Regions from separate parts of the Desulfitobacterium chlororespirans DSM 11544 genome, predicted to be linked through region 1. Evidence: riboswitches for the same ligand, from Rfam matches in the RefSeq annotation. Region 1 holds a riboswitch; each other region holds the start of a gene.

Evidence for each region. Region 1 has a riboswitch for cyclic di-AMP ahead of ehuB (ectoine/hydroxyectoine ABC transporter substrate-binding protein EhuB). Riboswitches for the same ligand answer to the same signal wherever they lie in the genome.
Region 2: another riboswitch for cyclic di-AMP. It lies ahead of eam (glutamate 2,3-aminomutase); the one in region 1 lies ahead of ehuB (ectoine/hydroxyectoine ABC transporter substrate-binding protein EhuB).
Region 3: another riboswitch for cyclic di-AMP. It lies ahead of BUA14_RS18935 (C40 family peptidase); the one in region 1 lies ahead of ehuB (ectoine/hydroxyectoine ABC transporter substrate-binding protein EhuB).

What each region holds. Positions count from the first base shown of each region.
Region 1 covers NZ_FRDN01000003.1:128,586-134,362, forward strand. The annotation lists gene ehuD (ectoine/hydroxyectoine ABC transporter permease subunit EhuD) at 1-551, opposite strand, end outside; gene ehuC (ectoine/hydroxyectoine ABC transporter permease subunit EhuC) at 553-1,197, opposite strand; gene ehuB (ectoine/hydroxyectoine ABC transporter substrate-binding protein EhuB) at 1,211-2,095, opposite strand; cyclic di-AMP (ydaO/yuaA leader) riboswitch at 2,212-2,359, opposite strand; gene sdhB (succinate dehydrogenase iron-sulfur subunit) at 2,467-3,219, opposite strand; gene sdhA (succinate dehydrogenase flavoprotein subunit) at 3,231-4,967, opposite strand; gene BUA14_RS00620 (succinate dehydrogenase cytochrome b558 subunit) at 5,024-5,647, opposite strand.
Region 2 covers NZ_FRDN01000005.1:341,761-347,537, reverse strand. The annotation lists gene BUA14_RS07515 (bifunctional ADP-dependent NAD(P)H-hydrate dehydratase/NAD(P)H-hydrate epimerase) at 1-499, opposite strand, end outside; gene BUA14_RS07505 (holo-ACP synthase) at 635-991, opposite strand; gene BUA14_RS07500 (histidine kinase) at 1,012-2,292, opposite strand; gene BUA14_RS07495 (GntR family transcriptional regulator) at 2,360-2,965, opposite strand; cyclic di-AMP (ydaO/yuaA leader) riboswitch at 3,144-3,271, shown strand; gene eam (glutamate 2,3-aminomutase) at 3,376-4,617, shown strand; gene BUA14_RS07485 (hypothetical protein) at 4,677-4,871, shown strand; gene mnmL (tRNA modification radical SAM protein MnmL/YtqA) at 4,950-5,777, opposite strand, start outside.
Region 3 covers NZ_FRDN01000012.1:137,644-143,420, forward strand. The annotation lists gene BUA14_RS18915 (AAA-type ATPase lid domain-containing protein) at 48-947, shown strand; gene BUA14_RS18920 (GNAT family N-acetyltransferase) at 983-1,636, shown strand; gene BUA14_RS18925 (HD domain-containing protein) at 1,596-2,195, shown strand; gene BUA14_RS28300 (hypothetical protein) at 2,245-2,487, shown strand; cyclic di-AMP (ydaO/yuaA leader) riboswitch at 3,538-3,674, shown strand; gene BUA14_RS18935 (C40 family peptidase) at 3,678-4,490, shown strand; gene BUA14_RS28050 (hypothetical protein) at 4,689-4,844, opposite strand; gene uvrC (excinuclease ABC subunit UvrC) at 4,834-5,777, opposite strand, start outside.

The sequences.
Region 1 (5,777 bases):
TAACGGAAGGAGTGGGAGCCGATAATCTTGGCTGTCTGTAAAATTTCCACCAAGGTAATGGCCGAAAGAAGAGGGGTTTCTTTAAACATGGTGATCAAATAGTTACCCATCACCGGTATGACCGGCGGCACCGCTTGAGGAATGATGATCTTGGCCCATACTTGCCAGGGGCTGAAATTGAGAGCTTTCGCTGCTTCCCATTGTCCCTGGGGTATCGCTTCGATTCCCGAGCGATAGACTTCGGAGAGATAGGTGCTGTAATGAATCCCTAAACCCATAATCCCGGCAGTGAGGGGACTTAAAGACAACCCGGCTTGGGGCAGTACATAGAAAATAAAATAGAGCTGAACCAGCAAAGGTGTGCTGCGGATAAACTCCACAAAGCCTTTTGAGCTGTAAGCGACAGGCTTCAGGGAAGAGCGGCTGCCGATGGTGAGGAACATCCCTAAAAACAAGGCCAGAAAGAATCCGGCAAAAGTAGCGATCACAGTAATCTTTAGTGCTGCAAATATCTCCGGGAAGATTTTAATGGCAAAATCCCAATTCCACATCTTAGTACCTCCCTACAGTCAGCCTGTTTTCTATCCAGCGGATCCCCCGTGTTAAGGGCCAGGCAATCAGGAAGTAGATCACAAGCAGCAAGCTGTAAATTAAAGTCGTCTCCATAGTGGAAGCATTAAGCACGGAGGCCTGATAGGTCAAATCGGCCAGGGTGATTAAAGAGACCAGGGAGGTGCTTTTCAGCAGCTCAATCTGCAGATTGCCAAACCCCGGCAGCATCATGACAAAGGCCTGGGGCAGGATAATGCGCCGCATGCGCTGCCAGGGGCTGAAGTTCAAGGCAACCCCGGCTTCCGTCTGCCCTTTGGGAACAGCCAGAATAGCACTGCGCACCACCTCGGAACCATAGGCCCCGCAGTTGAAACCCAGAGTCAGGACTCCGGCGGCCAGGGGAGGCAAGCTGATGCCTAAAAGAGGCAGGGCAAAATAGATCCAAAAAAGCTGAACAAGCAGGGAGGTTCCCCGGAAGGTTTCCACATAGACTGCCGTCAGAAAGCAGATGGGCGGATATTTGGACAAGCGGCCGAACCCGGCCAGGAAAGCCAGCACCAAAGCAAGGAGGGTTGCCAGAAGAGTGATGATGAGGGTTATTTCCAACCCTTTTAACAGGGTCGGCAAGAGGTCTAAGATAGCCAAAGGTCATCACTTCCTACTTAATAATGTCTTGTACAGTTATGTCCCCCGGAAGCTCTTGCTCTGTAAAGCCGAAGGATTCAAGGATCTTGAGAAGGTCACCGGATTCTTTCAGCTTCTGCAATTCGGCATTGAAAGCCTCCCGGAAATCACTGTCTTCATGGCGGAAGGCAGTTGCCCCATAACCTCTGACACTTTCGCCGTCAATCACCGGCTGAGTGAAATCCATGACCCGCTCCAAGTTAGGGTCATTGGCCGTATCCAAAGTAGCCTGAATCGAAGGGCCGGTAGCGGTAATCACATCTGCCCGCCCGGCCTGCAGGGCTGCCAAAGCTGCCGGCATATCCGGAACGGTCACGATTCTATCTTTGGGGACACCACTGGCTACAAGGTAGTCATACTCAATGGCTCCCCCAGGTACAGCGACTTTAGCCGTCCCGTGCTTGGCGATATCTTCATAGCTATGCAGGTCGAGAGGGTTACCTTTCTTGACGGCAATGGCTTCCCCGATGCTGTATTCGGGATTGGCAAAGGATACCTGCTCGGCCCGGTCGGGGGTGATAAACATTCCGGCGGTAACCATATCAAAACGTTTGGCCTGAAGGCCGGGAATTAAAGAGGCGAATTCCGTAAGCTCCCCCTGCATTTCATTAATCCCCAGCTCTTTTAAGACGGCCCGGGCAATTTCCACAGCTTCACCGGTGAGCTCCCCGTCGGCAGTTTTATATGCATAGGGCTTTTCATTAGCAAAACCAACGGTGACGGTTCCTTTCTCCTTAGCCTTTGCCAATGTACTCATCCCGTCACCGTTGGTCTCGGAAGAGCCGCACCCTCCCAAGGCAAAGACACTAAAGGCCAGCATCCCCACCAGTAAAGTTCTGAGCATTGGTAACTTTTTCATTCAAACGTCCTCCTTTTTCTCGACTGAAATCCGCAAAAAGGCATAGAAAAAGGGCCTGAACAGGCCCAAGAAGAAGCAGCGCATAACATTAACTATTGATTTAGCATAAAAAACACTAAAACGGTTCACACGCTTACGAGGTTAGCTGCCGGGTTCGGAATGATACCTTTCCGTCATTGCCAGGAGTTTGCTCTCCCTGACAATAATTAACCCCCATGATGGTTCCCCCGTTTTCCTTTTTGGGAAATTCAGCCTTGATTGCAAACAGCTTGCAATCTGACAACTCTTATTTTGTTATAAGTTGTTACAACTTTATGTTAACATCTAAGTTGTCAGATTGCAATAAAAAATTTTCTTGCATCTTGACTTTTTTAAGTATTCAGCCATCGCTTCAAGGCAAATTTATTGACCTCTTTGTTCATATCGGCAAGACTGGTGGTCAAAGGAATCTCCTTGGGGCAGGCCCGTACGCAATTTTGGGCGTTGCCGCAGTCGGTGATCCCTCCATCACCCATAAGGGCGGATAGGCGAATATGCTTATGCATAGCCCCCGAGGGGTGGGTGTTAAAGAGGCGGGCCTGGGAAATCGCGGCCGGTCCGATGAATCGGGAACGGGAATTGACTTGGGGGCAGGATTCCATGCAGCACCCACAGGTCATGCACTTGGAAAGCTCATACGCCCATACTCGATCCACTTCAGCCATGCGGGGCCCAGGACCCAGATCGTAGGTTCCGTCGATATCAATCCAGGCGTGAACCCTCTTTAAATTCTCGAACATAATAGTTCGATCCACCATAAGATCCCGGAGGATGGGGAATTTCCGGAGAGGCTCCAGGACAATGGGCTGCTCCAATTGATCCACTAAGGCCGAGCAGGCCTGTCTGGCCTGACCGTTGATATTCATGGTGCAGGCACCACAGACTTCTTCAAGACAGTTGCATTCCCAGACCACCGGATTGGTCTTTTGGCCTTGAGCATTGACGGGATCTTTTTGAATCTCCATCAAGCAGGAAATGATATTCATCTTGGGACTATAATCCACCGCAAACTCTTCCCAAAAAACAGGTTGGTCCGGAGCATTTTGGCGACGGATTTTTAAACGGACAATCTTCTGCCCTGACATGGCTATCCCCCCTATTTCTCTACATCATAGCGCCGCGGTCTGGGCGTAATCAGTGATACATCCACCGCTTCATAGCTGAATCGCGGGCCCTCCGGTGTGTAGGTGGCAATGGTGGTCTTCAGCCAGTTCGCATCATCCCGCTCCGGATAGTCAGGCTTATAATGGGCTCCCCGGCTTTCATTGCGGTTAAGGGCCCCCAAGGTAATGACACGGGCCAGCTCCAGCATATTCCAAAGCTGCCGGATAAAAAGTGCCGTCTGATTGCTCCACTGGACATCATCAATGAGCCGGATCCTCTGCCAACGCTGCATAAGCTCCTGGATTTTCTGGTCCGTCCCGGCCAGTTTGTCATTATAGCGGATGACGGTGACATTTTGAGTCATAACATCACCCAGCTCTTGATAAATATGGTAGGGATTCTCCTCACCTTTCATGGTGAGAATACTGTTCCAGAGCTCCTCCTGAGTCTTCCGTTCACGAACAAAGGCTTCTTCCTGCCCGCTGGAGGTTGCCGATTTATTTTTCTTAATGTACTCCAGGGACTTAGGGCCGGCGATCATACCGCCATAAATAGCCGAAAGCAGGGAATTGGCTCCTAAGCGATTGGCCCCATGGTATTGATATTCACATTCCCCGGCGGCAAACAGACCGGGGATATTGGTCATTTGATCATAATCCACCCACATTCCGCCCATGGAATAGTGAACCGCCGGGAAAATCCGCATGGGAACCTTTTTGGGGTCATCCCCCACGAATTTCTCATAGATCTCAAGAATTCCCCCCAATTTGATCTGAAGTTCATGAGGATCTTTATGGGAAAGATCCAGATAAACCATGTTCTCACCGTTGACTCCCAGACCCAGATCAAAGACCACATGGTAGATGGCCCGGGTGGCAATATCCCGGGGGACCAGGTTCCCGTAGGCCGGATACATCTCCTCCAGGAAATACCAGGGCTTACCTTCTTTATAGGTCCAGACCCGCCCGCCTTCGCCACGGGCCGACTCGGACATGAGCCGCAGCTTATCTTCCCCCGGAATGGCCGTAGGATGAATCTGGATAAACTCACCATTGGCGTATTTAACCCCTTGCTGGTAGAGAGCCGAGGCCACGGAGCCTGTATTAATGGTGGAATTGGTGCTCTTGCCAAAAATCATGCCGCACCCTCCGGCAGCTACTATGACGGCGTCGCCGGGAAAGCTTTGGATCTCCATATCATAAAGGTTTTGGGCGACAATTCCCTTGCAGACTCCCTCATCAATAACAGCAGAGAGCATCTCCCATCCTTCGTATTTCCTGACTAAGCCGGCCGCTTCAAAACGGCGGACCTGCTCATCCAGGGCATAGAGAAGCTGCTGGCCTGTGGTGGCTCCGGCAAAGGCTGTACGGTGATGCTTGGTCCCGCCGAAACGCCGGAAATCCAAAAACCCTTCCGGTGTCCGGTTAAACATAACTCCCATACGATCCATGAGATGGATAACGCCCGGCGCGGCATCGCACATGGCCTTCACAGGAGGCTGGTTGGCGAGAAAATCCCCTCCATAGACCGAATCATCAAAATGCTCCCAAGGTGAATCTCCTTCCCCTTTTGTGTTGACCGCCCCGTTGATTCCTCCCTGAGCACATACGGAATGGGAGCGTTTCACCGGTACTAAGGAGAATAAATCCACCGGTGTTCCTTCCTCCGCTATCTTAATGGCAGCCATCAGACCCGCCAGTCCTCCGCCTACCACGATTACCTTACTCATCCTCTTCACCTCTCACCTTTATTCATTATGGGAATCGATCATAGGAAACTTTTCTTTTACATAAAAGCGGTCAGATCATAAAGTCCAATAGCCGTCAGGAGAACAAAGACCGCCAGGCATGCATAAGTCCAGATCTGCTGTGCCCGGGGGCCTACGGTGATTCCCCAGGTTATGGCAAAAGCCCAGAGGCCGTTGGTGAAGTGGAAAATGGCCAGGACAACCCCGATCGCATAAAAAATAAGCCCCCAGGGATTAGCAACCGCGCTTTGCATCCCGGCAAAACTGGCTTCCCCAAAGCGAAGGGCAAAAACATGAACAGCCACGAAAATCACGGTATAGATACCGGAGATCCGCTGGATAATATAAAACCAGTTCCGAGGATATTGATAACGCAGGATATTGCTTTGACCGGTGTAAACCACCCAGCTGCCATAAACAGCATGAAAAATAATCGGAACAAAGATAATGATCATCTCAATCAGAAAAATTCCCGGAACACTCTGCATGGTCTGGATGACTTTGTCGTATTGCCCCGGTCCCAAACGAGCCGAGAGATTTAAAAACAAATGAAATGTCAGGAAGATACCGATGGGCAATAGCCCTAAGAGAGAATGGACGCGTCGAATCAGGAAATGGTAAGAACCCGACTCTGCTCTCCTCAAACCTACCTCATTGCTCATGTTCTAACCTCTTTTCTTCTCAATACTTTCCTCCCAAACCCTGTCTATACCCCTTCCTTGATGGCAGGGCTATCTATAGATTAGTCCGATAATTCCTCACCTCCCTCAAGATTTTTAGGAGTTAAATTAA
Region 2 (5,777 bases), on a different contig from region 1:
CGGCGATAACAGGTGCCTGAGCACGGTTGATTTCTTCCACATACTCCTCAATTAAACTGGGCAAAGCACCGCGAAAACCCGTCCCATAAATAGCATCTATGATCACATCAGCCTGGGCAAGAGATATTCTTACCAGTCTGCGCTGTTTTTCTCCCTCAATAGTGAAGAGCTTACCCCCGGTATTTTGGTACAGCCGATAATTGAGGGCTGCATCACCTTTGAATTCTTCAGCCCTGGCGAAAGAATAGACGGTTATATCCATCCCTAAGATCAAGAGATGCCGGGCAACGGCTAAGCCATCCCCGCCATTATTGCCTTTGCCTACAAAGACCGTAGCTCTTCCCGCCGACAGTTGAATATGCCGGTCTTCAAGCATTTGACGGACTTCTTGAATCACTGCCAAAGCTGCATTTTCCATGAGCAATAAACTGGGTATACCAAAATCCCGAATCGCCCGTTCTTCCAGTTCGCGCATTTGTTGGGCACTGACCACTCTCATCGCTCCACCCCCACCTAACTTTATAGAAAACCCGGCTTCGCCGTGCTTTAAACGCATGCTCTTAAATGAGGCAAAGTCGCTGGTTGCACTTATGCTTAGAAAGTATATAGCGCAAGCTTATATTTTCTGACAGTGCTAAAAAAGTATGGCCATTCCTACAGCGTACTCTTTCTCGTGGGAAAGGCTTATGCGGATCTGGGATCCTCCCCGTCTATGCAATACTATCTCAGCCTTTTCCGTAAGGAATACAGCAGGTTCCCCTAAATCATTGCTGAGGATCTCAATATCATGCCAGGAAAGACCTCTTAGTCCTGTCCCTAAAGCTTTAAGGACCGCTTCTTTACCCGCAAAACGCGCCGCCCAGCTGGATATCGCTTTATGCTGTAAATTCTCAATTTCACGTTCCGTAAACAAACGCTCCCGAAGCTTAGGTGTTCGCTCACAAGCTTTAGCAAAGCGCTGAATTTCGACAATATCCACTCCTGGGATCATTATAAACCTCCTAAAAATCCTTACGCCCTTTCCAACATATCCTCATCTTCCATCGTGGTTAAGGGCAAATGCATGGTTACAGTCGTGCCGATATTAGGTTGACTCTCAATCTGCAAACCATACTCCTCACCATAATGACCAATTAAACGTTCATGGACATTAGCCATGCCCACTCCATTACCTGAACCAACACCGGGTTTTAACACTTCCTGGAGACGTTCCGGCTGTATTCCCACGCCATCATCCCCCACAATAATATACAGCTCCTGACCTTTTTGCTCCACTTTCACGGAGACGACTCCATTGCCGATTTTCTCCGTAATCCCATGTTTAACGGCGTTTTCCACCAGGGGCTGAACGCTTAAACGCGGGACCAAAGCATCCATGAGCTCTTCGGGAATCTCTCCTTTAAAATGAAGCTTACGCCCAAAGCGAGCTTTTTCGAGAATTAAGTAGGTCTTGACAAAGCTCATTTCCTCTCGCAAAGTAATCAAGCTTCCGTGGGATTTGAGGGCCTTGCGGAAAAATTCCGCAAGATGAATCAGCAATCGTCGTGAACGATTGGGGCTGGTACGGCTGGTGGCAATAATAGTATTGAGAACATTGAAAAAGAAATGGGGATTGATTTGAGCTTGCAAGGCATTCAGTTGTGCTTCCGCAGCCAGTTTCGCCTGGTGATCAAGCTCTGCTAATTCAATCTGAATCCCCAGGAGATCAGCCATCCCAAGAGCTAAGCGAATAAGATCCGATGAGAGCTGCCCATCCTTAGTTTCATACAGCTTCATGGTTCCCACTACTTCCCCCTGACACTTCAGAGGTACGATGACAGCCGCTGCCAGTGGACAATCGCAGACGTTTTGTCTGGGGCAATTCAGCTCTTTTTGCGTTCGCACTATCTTATAAACCCCGGATTGGATCACATCCCGGGTTGCCCGGGTAAGAATCTTATCTCCCGGATGATGCTGATCGCATCCCACACCCAAATAGGCCAGCTGCTTTTCACAATCTGTGATCGAAACAGCCGCCACTTGGCCAATCTCTTGAATGATTTTAGCGATGTACTCTGCGTTTTGTTCATTAAGCCCCCGGCGCAAGTAAGGAAGGGTCTGGTTGGCTATTTTAAAGCTGAGTTCCGCGTTTCGCTCTGTGGCCTGCCGGGCAGCTTTTTTATATTCCAGATTTAAGTGATATAAAAGAAAAAATGTATTACCGATTAAAAATAAAATTAACAGATTCATCTGGCCTGTTACTAAGACCAGCATCAACTCCACGCCGAGTATGACTATGCTTTCAAAGATCATCCATCATCCCTCATGTCCTCTAGAATTCATAGAGAATTTCGACAGATGGCTATCCACTTCCTGTATTCTAGCGAAGGATTTCCTGAAGTTTTTCTTTACCTTGTTCAGAGCCTACCGCCAGCAGGATATCTCCGTCGTCCAGGATAAACTCCGCTCCCGGAGAAAATTGCTCGATTCCCCCTCTGACCACAGCCACAACCGTTAAACCTGTCTTCTCCCTCAATTTTAAATCACTTAAAGTTTTGCCCTTGGCGCTGGAGCCTTTGGCGATTTCAATTTCGGCCACATCCATCCAACGGCTGGCCAAACGATCTGTATAGTTCACGATTTTGGTGAGATGGGCATCGATCTTCTGATCGATCTCACGTCTTTGTTCCATAAGTTTTTTCAGTTCATCAAAATAGACCTGAATTTCTGCTTTCTGGTCAAAACCCCTCATAAATTTTTCCGCCATGCTTTTGGAGACTACCGTAATCCCTACCCCTTGGCTTACCATGACTACGCCCATCGTTTGGAGGATAGCAATGGAGCGCCGGATAGTCTCCGGAGATACATTATAACGCCCCGCTAAAGTAGAGCGTCCATGAATTTTTTCCCCTTCCCGGTATTCTCCCATAACGATAGAATGAGCAATATCTATCGCAATTTCCTGATAACGTGCATTATATTCCATCGGATTCCTCTCCTTGATTCATCTTATCATTAACCTTTAATTCTGCTACTAAAATAAGCTACAAATTCTTACACAATAAATTTTACTAAGATAACCTATATACAAAATAAACATATGTACAAAATATACAATTGACTGCCACCAACCCATATGATACTATTAAGTTGTTAGTTATGCAACTTAATATGGGCTTAATTTCCCAAGGGGAAAACGGGGGAACCAATTCAGGGGTGAATCGTTTTAAACGTAGAGCATGTTTCAGCTCGAACCCGTCAGCTAACCTCGTAAGCATTGAAGCACATGAGGCGTAAACACCTGATTATGTAATATGCTTTTTCTTGGGAACCGAGAGGTTCTTTTTTGATTCTGAAGACTTATTTTATATCTGCAAATAGAGGAGGGCAATCATTATGGCAGTAGAATTTCTCCCCCCTAACCCAAGACAGGCTTCACAAGCAAGGGCTTTGGAATTAAAACAAAAAGTTCAATCCTACAACAAGCGCAAAGAAACGATTCCCTGCGGCCTTGCCTTGAGCGAAGAATTTAATGAAAACCGAGACTTTATATTGGATCAGTTGGATGCCGACCTGGAGGATTGGCAGGATTGGAAGTGGCAGCTTAAAAACCGCATTCAGGATGCTGAGAACTTGAGCACCCTGCTTCCCCTAACCCCAAAGCAAAGACATGAAATCAACGAAGTAGGCAAGGTCTATCGTTGGGCTGTTTCACCCTATTATTTAAGCCTGATCAATAAAGATGATCCTCGGGATCCCATCCGTCTGCAAAGTCTCCCTTCTGTGGAAGAAATCCTCGACGATTCCGGAGAAGTAGATCCCATGGGAGAAGAGTATACATCCCCTGCGCCTTGCATCACACGTCGTTACCCGGATCGCCTCATTATTAATGTAACCAATTTATGTGCTATGTATTGCAGGCACTGCCAACGCCGACGGAATATCGGTGAAATTGACCTCCATGAAACTCGTGCTAACCTGGAGGCCGCCTTGGATTATATACGCTCCAATCCAGAGATTCGGGATGTGCTGGTCACCGGCGGCGATGCCCTCCTTCTCAGCGATCAAATGCTGGACTGGTTATTGGGGGAATTGCATGAAATTAAGCATGTGGAGATCAAACGTATCGGCACCCGGGTTCCCGTCACTCTGCCCATGCGCATTACCGATGAGCTCTGCGCTATTCTTGAAAAATATCCACCCCTTTATATCAATACTCAATTCAATCATCCCCAAGAGGTGACTGAGGAAACCAAAAAAGCTGCTGATCGCTTAATTAAAGCGGGAGTCATCTTGGGCAACCAAGCAGTTCTTCTCAAAGGAATCAATGACCAACCAGAGATTATGAAACGCCTTAACCAAGAACTTCTTAAAATTCGCGTTCGCCCCTACTATATTTTCCACGCCAAAAATGTTAAAGGCACGAGCCACTTTATTCCCCGTATTCAGGACGGGTTAAGAATTATGGAAAGCTTACGCGGCTACACCTCCGGTTTGGCCATTCCGACCTATATTATTAATGCCCCGGGAGGCGGTGGCAAAACCCCCATCTTACCACAATACCTTATTTCCCTAAACGATGAAGAAGCAGTCATAAGAACCTGGGAAGGTAAAGTTGTGCATTATCCTAATCATTAAACTAATTTCCACCTAAGGTGAAATAATAAGTCCAAATAATTATGTTAGGAGGAATCGGTATGAATTCACAAAAACTAACCCCTGACCCAGTTTATCAAGCCATCCTCCAGACCCATACCGACAGCTTAAAGCGCTATCTCTCTTTAGCGCCTGCCCTTAGAACTCCTTCTCAACGGGATAAGAGTGACTCCTCTCCGGCGAATCCATACTATCCCCATGTTCAAAGTCACACCAAACTATTCGAGAAAGGTTAATAATCTAACCAAAGTCCAAAAACTTGTGTTGCTAAACTAGTTACGGCTAATTCCACTTCGTTAATTGAATGGGTGGTGTCAGCCGTTTTTATTTTGCACCTTTTTCCCCTGCCATGTTCCCCTTCTTTCCAGTTCCCGGTCAATGGCATTAAGGACTTCCCATTTTTTCAGACTCCACAGAGGGGCTAGCAAATCCTTTCGGGGAGCATCTCCAGTCAAGCGGTGAATAACCGTCTGTTCAGGCAGGATCTCCAGTGTATCGCAAATCAGCTGGATATACTCATCCTGAGTGAGTAAGGGAAAAGGGCTCTGCTCATAGATATCAGCCAAAGGTGTACCCTGCAACACATGCAAAAGATGCAGCTTAACTCCCTGCACATCGAGTTTGGCTAAAGTTTGTGCTGAGCTGAACATATCCTCAAGGGTTTCCCCCGGCAGCCCATAAATCATATGGGCACAGACCCGTATGTTTCTTCGGCGGAGCTTATCCAAACCCTGAAGAAAATCCTTATAAGTATGTCCTCTCCCCACCCATTCCATGGTCCGATCATGAATACTTTGCAGGCCCAGCTCCACCCAGAGATAAGTTCGCTGATTGAGCTCTTCCAAATAATCGAGCACCTCAAACGGTAAACAATCCGGACGGGTGGCAATGGACAGACCGACCACTCCCTCCTCCGCCAAAGCTTGCTCATAGACCTCCCGCAAGCGCTTCAGTGGGGCATAGGTATTGGTATAAGCCTGAAAATAAGCCAGATATTTGGCACTGGACCATTTCCGGTTCATGACCTCCTTGATTTCACAGAATTGTTCATGAATCGATTGCTCCGCCTGACCGGCAAAGTCCCCGGAACCTCTCGCGCTGCAATAAATGCAGCCTCCCGTTCCAACCCGGCCATCCCGATT
Region 3 (5,777 bases), on a different contig from region 1:
TGTATTAGTATCAGATAAGTCTTGGGTGATTGTAGGGGGGGATAGATATGCCGATGTTTCTCGTTAGTTCCTTGAGCCAGGATATCATCGGAGAGAGCAAAGGGCTGCGACAGGCCGTTGAGGGATGTCGAAAAGCTGCTAAAGAAAGTGACCCGGTTATGTTTCAGGGTGAGGTCAGCACGGGTAAACTACTTTTAGCCGGCTTTCTGCATAAAGAGAGTAAACACTCCCGGCAGCCCTTGCTTGTGGTGGATTGCATTAAGGACGAGGACATGATTCGCGAAATACTTGCTCCCGGTTCTGAGTGCAAGCAGCTGGACCGTTATGAGGGAGGCAGTATTTATTTTCGTGAAGTGGCAACCCTCAGCCTTGAGAAACAGAATCAGCTCTATAGAGCTCTTGAAAAAATAGAAAAGAGAAAAATCAGAGCATTTCTGAGCTCATCTCAAAATATTCATTTAATGAGAATGGAAAAGGCCTTTGATCCCGATCTCTATGATTATGCCAGTCAAGGGGAGATTGCTGTTCCACCCCTACGGCAAAGAAAAGAAGATATTCTTCCCTTAGTCCAGCACTATATCGGAGTATTTAATTTGAAATTAAGAAAGTCTATTCAGGGGCTAACTCCACAAGCAGAAGAAATTCTCTTAGCATATCGTTGGCCGGGGAATGTGGATGAACTAAAGCAGATTATCAACAGAGCCATGCACCTGTCCAACGAATCCCATATCTCCCAGCGTCATCTTAGCGACAATTTGGGAATATCCAAAGAAGATGGCTTCAGCCACGGGGTAATGCCTTTGGAGCGAATGGAGGAAATCCTTTTACGAAGTGCTTTGGAGCGCTATGGATTTACACTGGAAGGAAAGAAAAGAGCGGCAAGAGCTCTTAACATTTCCTTAGCAACACTGTACAATAAGCTTAAGCGGTATAATCTTAATCCATAACCAACCATACCAAGGTTGCGTAAGGAGGATACAGGGTGAAACAGACCTTTCCGACCCACAAGGGGGAGCTTATTGTTGAAGGGCCGGTTACGGCAGAGAGCTTAAGTCTATTGAGTTTTGACGATGATTTGAGGGCATTCCGCCCTCCGAAGCGCCAAAAAGAAGCCTTGATTGAAATCAGTGAAATTCCTGATGGCCGCATTATTATTGCCCGAATCGAGAATGATATTATGGGCTATGTAACCTTTCATCCCCCGGATTGTTTTGAGCGGTGGGCTAAAGGCCCTCCGGAACTTTTGGAATTAGGGGCCATCGAGGTTTCCCCAAAAGTCCGGGGGCTTGGGGTGGGGAAAAAACTGCTGCAAGTCGCTTTTTCCGATCCCGCCATGGAGAATCATGTCGTCATAGCTACAGAGTATTATTGGCACTGGGATTTGGAAAGGACAGGGCTGCGGGTTTGGGAGTACCGTGAAGTGATGGACCGCCTTATGTCAAGCGCAGGTTTGCACATAAGGGAGACGGATGATGAGGAGATATGTTCCCATCCGGCCAATATGCTTACAGTACGCTATGGTAAAAACCTTTCCCAAAGCAGTATCGATCATTTTGAAAAGATTTTGTACGCAAATTCCGATCGGGGGGATTGCCTTGCCGGAAACGAATCAAGACCCTCTAAGCCAGGTAATTAACGCTGTGCAGGGAATTTATGGCCGTAAAGATCAGGCTCATGATCTGGAACATGCTCTCCGGGTCAGAGCATGGGGCAAGCAGATTGGGATACAGGAGGGTGCCGATCTATTGATTGTGGAGCTGGCAGCTATTCTTCATGATATTGGCCGTTCCGGAACCTTATCGAAAACCCATGCTGAGAGCGGCGCGGCCTTGGCCGGTGGCATCCTGCATAAATGCGGATACCCGGAAGACACCATTGACGCTGTTAAAGCTGCTGTCCTTTCTCACTCGCGGGAAGGCTATGAACCGGAAACCTTGGAAGCAAAGATTCTTTATGATGCCGATAAATTAGATTTTGTAGGTCCGATGGGGATTGCCAGGCTTTTTGTCTGGTTGGGAAAAGAAGGAAAACCTTTTTTCGGGCCGGATTCCTGTGAATCCTTTTACCGTGAAAGGATTCGCCACTACCATGAGCATATCCACACCCAGACTGCGCGGGTGCTTTTTGAACCGCTCTTTTTGTATTCCGAGAATTTTTGGTCCGAGCTGGAGAAAATGAGGCTTAAAAAAAACTAAGCTGGTTAAACTATGGATATATCTTTTTTGAGGAAAGGAAGTATATCCATTGCGCTGGTTGGGACGTATTTTAATCATTTTCATTTTACTTATGGCTGCCAAAGGCTTATTTGCTCCGGAACAGCCACAAGCCTATATTTCCGCACCGCGAACACAGGTTTTATTGGAGGAAATCCACTGGCGGTCTGTTCAGATCCAACAAGCGGCACGGGACTTGCCCGGAAGTATCGAAGTAATGCTGCGAAAAATCTTTTCTGACGGAAAACCTGCATCTGAAGCCAAATCAGTTTGATAAAACACCATTGATTTTGCCGGTATTGCTTTAATAAGCCAAAAAGAGAGCGCAAAGCTCTCTTTTTCAATTTGCTGCTTCTTTTCATTCATTATCAAAGGCAATCGAGAATATGAATAGGCAAAGGTCGTTTTAAAAATTGTTCGTTTCAGTGTACAATAATCGATGTAATCTTCTTTGAGCTAGGGTGCGCTATTCTAGTGCGTAAAATGACTGTCGAAGGCGGGCCTAAGAATCCGCTAAGGGCATACCGATGAAGTTCCTGGTGGTGGCTTTCGACGCCCAGTCGAGGGTTGCTGCTGGGAGTTAAGGATGAGGGGGATCTGCAATGGCATGCGGGCGATACCCTCTTCCGTGGAGGCCTAAGTTCGTGGCTGCTTTTGGTTACGGCTTGGGGTATGAACCTGCATTAGGAAGGAACTTAGTGCAGTGTAGCCTGCCTTGAGGTGGAGAAGTTGGGAGGGCTGAAGGAACTTCTGTTCATTGGCCGATGAACTTAAGTTTGCCTGAAATTCTTTTCTGCAAAAGAGGCTAGACCGTCACGGAGCGTGAAGGAAAACTTCTAGAGCGAAAACTAATGAGGATTAAAGTGCGTTCTTAGTGGCGATCAAGTGCTGGAAATGGTGACATTCTGGACTGAGGAAAAAGGGAAACCGCCTGTCAGGAAACTGCAGGAGCTCAGTGGGAAAACCTACTTGACCTATGGCGCAATATTTATTCGTTGGTGTCCTAAGGCTCAAAGAGCAGCACCTCTCGTGAGAGAGGTGTTTTTACGTTTATGCACTTTCAGAAGTATAAGCTTGCGCTGTATACTTGCTAAGCATAAGGGGAACCAGCGACTTCGCCTTTTGTGGGCGTGAAAACATAAAGCTCGGCGAAGCAACAAGTGCGAAAGCAGTGCTTTCGGGGTTTTCTTTAACCTTTTCTTTAGGCACAAAAAGCAGATGAGTGAATAGTCTGATATTAATAGAATAAATTTCCAAAATATATCACTTTTATAATTAATTGTGTGAAGGATTAAAGGCATTTTCCGCGAATACTACAATGCATAAGGAATGTGGGCTGAATCCGGACCGTGTGTCTGGAACGGGGGATAATCTTTTGGGGTGAATCGCAGTCATGCGTAGGGCTTGCACCTTTTTGCCCGAATCCGTCAACTAACCTCGTAAGCGACGAAAGGTGGAAAATTCATGGACTCTTCCTTTAAGAGGGGATGGGTGGCCAGTGTGGTGTTATCCGGCACCTTATTGGTAAGCAGCCTCCCGGGCATCTATGGGCCTGGAAGTGCCGCTGTGCCTGTTACAGGCTCCGAATCTGTTCTCTTAAGGAACGCTTCATTGTTTCAGGCTCAAACTCAAACTGTTGCCGATACGGTACTCTCCCCTGGGGTTCAAGCAGAAAAAAAGGATGTGATCCTGCAACGTGAAGCAGCAATGACCTTAGCTTACGCTTCGGAATCTGTAGCTGCCGATATGGATAGTCAGAGGGAATCACAGCAATTTACAGAAGCGGCTCAGGAAGATACCGTGACTACCCCTGAAGAAACGACGGCAGCGATGGACATCGAAAAGCTTTCCCAAGAGCGGGCTTTGAGACAAGCTGCAGTGGCTCCTGTCCAGGAAATCTCTCGTGGCGGCAGTTCCAAAGCTGAAGAAATCAGCGACAATGCCCAAGAGCTGATCGGTACCCCCTATGTGTTTGGCGGGACGACTACGAATGGCTTTGATTGCTCCGGTTTTACTCAATATGTATTAAAAGGTTCAGGAATTGACTTGCCCCGAACCTCATACGCACAATATGGAATAGGAACAGCAGTCAGCAAAGATGAGCTTCAGATCGGTGATTTGGTCTTCTTCGCCACTTACGACAGCGGAGCCTCCCACGTGGGAATCTATATAGGTGAAGACAACTTTATTCATGCCGCCAGCAGTGGCATTAAGATCACCGGCTTATCGGACAGTTATTACGCTGGTCGTTACCTTGGGGCCAGAAGAGTTTTCTAGTTCATAGGCTTGTCAATAGGGACAAAGGAACATAATGGGGAATAGACTAAAGGAGTATCGCCTCATTGCTTTTTTAAAGCAGTGAGTGATACTCCTTTTTAGCTCTCCCAGCTCTGTTTCCGTCTGCTAAATTATGCTATGACCATCCTTTCGGATCGGAAGCAAATTACCAACCGGTTGGTAATTTGGCTTTAATCGTCAATAAGGCAGCCAGGGCACCGGCAGATAGCTCTTGCATTCCCCTCCGGGCTCCGCCGATGTCTGGTTGTGGATATAGAGGTCCGTCTTGGCACATTGCTTCATCCGCTTATAGTAGCATTGGCGGCAGAGTTCCACACGGTAATTAAGAATCATGGCTTTCCTCCTTATGAGAGTTGAAATGTTGATAGACCGCCGCAGCTGCCAGGGCAGGAAGGCCGGATTGCTGCAGTTCCTCAAGGGTGGCCTGGCGGATACTATCTATGGATTTAAAAAACTTAAGGAGCTGTTGTCTGCGCTTGGGACCGACCCCTGCTATGCCGTCCAATTCGGAAAGGGTCATGCTTTTAGTCCGTTGCTGTCTATGGAAGGTAATAGCGAAGCGATGGACCTCGTTTTGAATGCGTTCCAACAAACGAAAACCGGCGGAACGGCGATCCAAGGAGTGAATGCGGTCCTTAGAGTCGATTAAGGCCGAAGTCTGGTGCTTGTCGTTTTTGACCATACCGGCAACAGGGATCGCAGCTTTTAAGCTGTGGAGAGCAGCCAGGGCGGCATGGATCTGTCCCTTGCCCCCATCCACCAGGATCAGATCCGGGAGCGGCAGGTTTTCTTGCTGGAGGCGGGCATAACGGCGCTCAATCACCTGGTGCATGGAGGCCGTATCGTCCATATTCGGCATGGGTTGAATCTTAAATTTGCGATACTGGCTACGATTAGGTTTGCCATCAAGAAACTGAATCATTCCTGCTACACTATGGGTACCGGCAATATTGGAAATATCAAAGGACTCGATGGTGCGGAGGGAAGGGATGCCTAAGGCATTGCCGATTTCCGCCAAAGCTTGCGTGCATTCCGTCAAGTTGCGTATTTCGATGGAAATCTGTTCGTGTAAGGTGGTTTGAGCATTTTCCATAGCCATTTGCACCAAATCCCGCTTTTGTCCCTTTTGCGGCACTACCATAGGGAAGAGCTTTGCCAAAACACTGATATCCAGCGGGGGCAGGAGAATTTCCTGAGGAAGAGCAGAACTCTCTGTGTAGAACTGAGCCAGAAAAGAGACAAAAGCTTCTTCCGGCTCCTCATAAT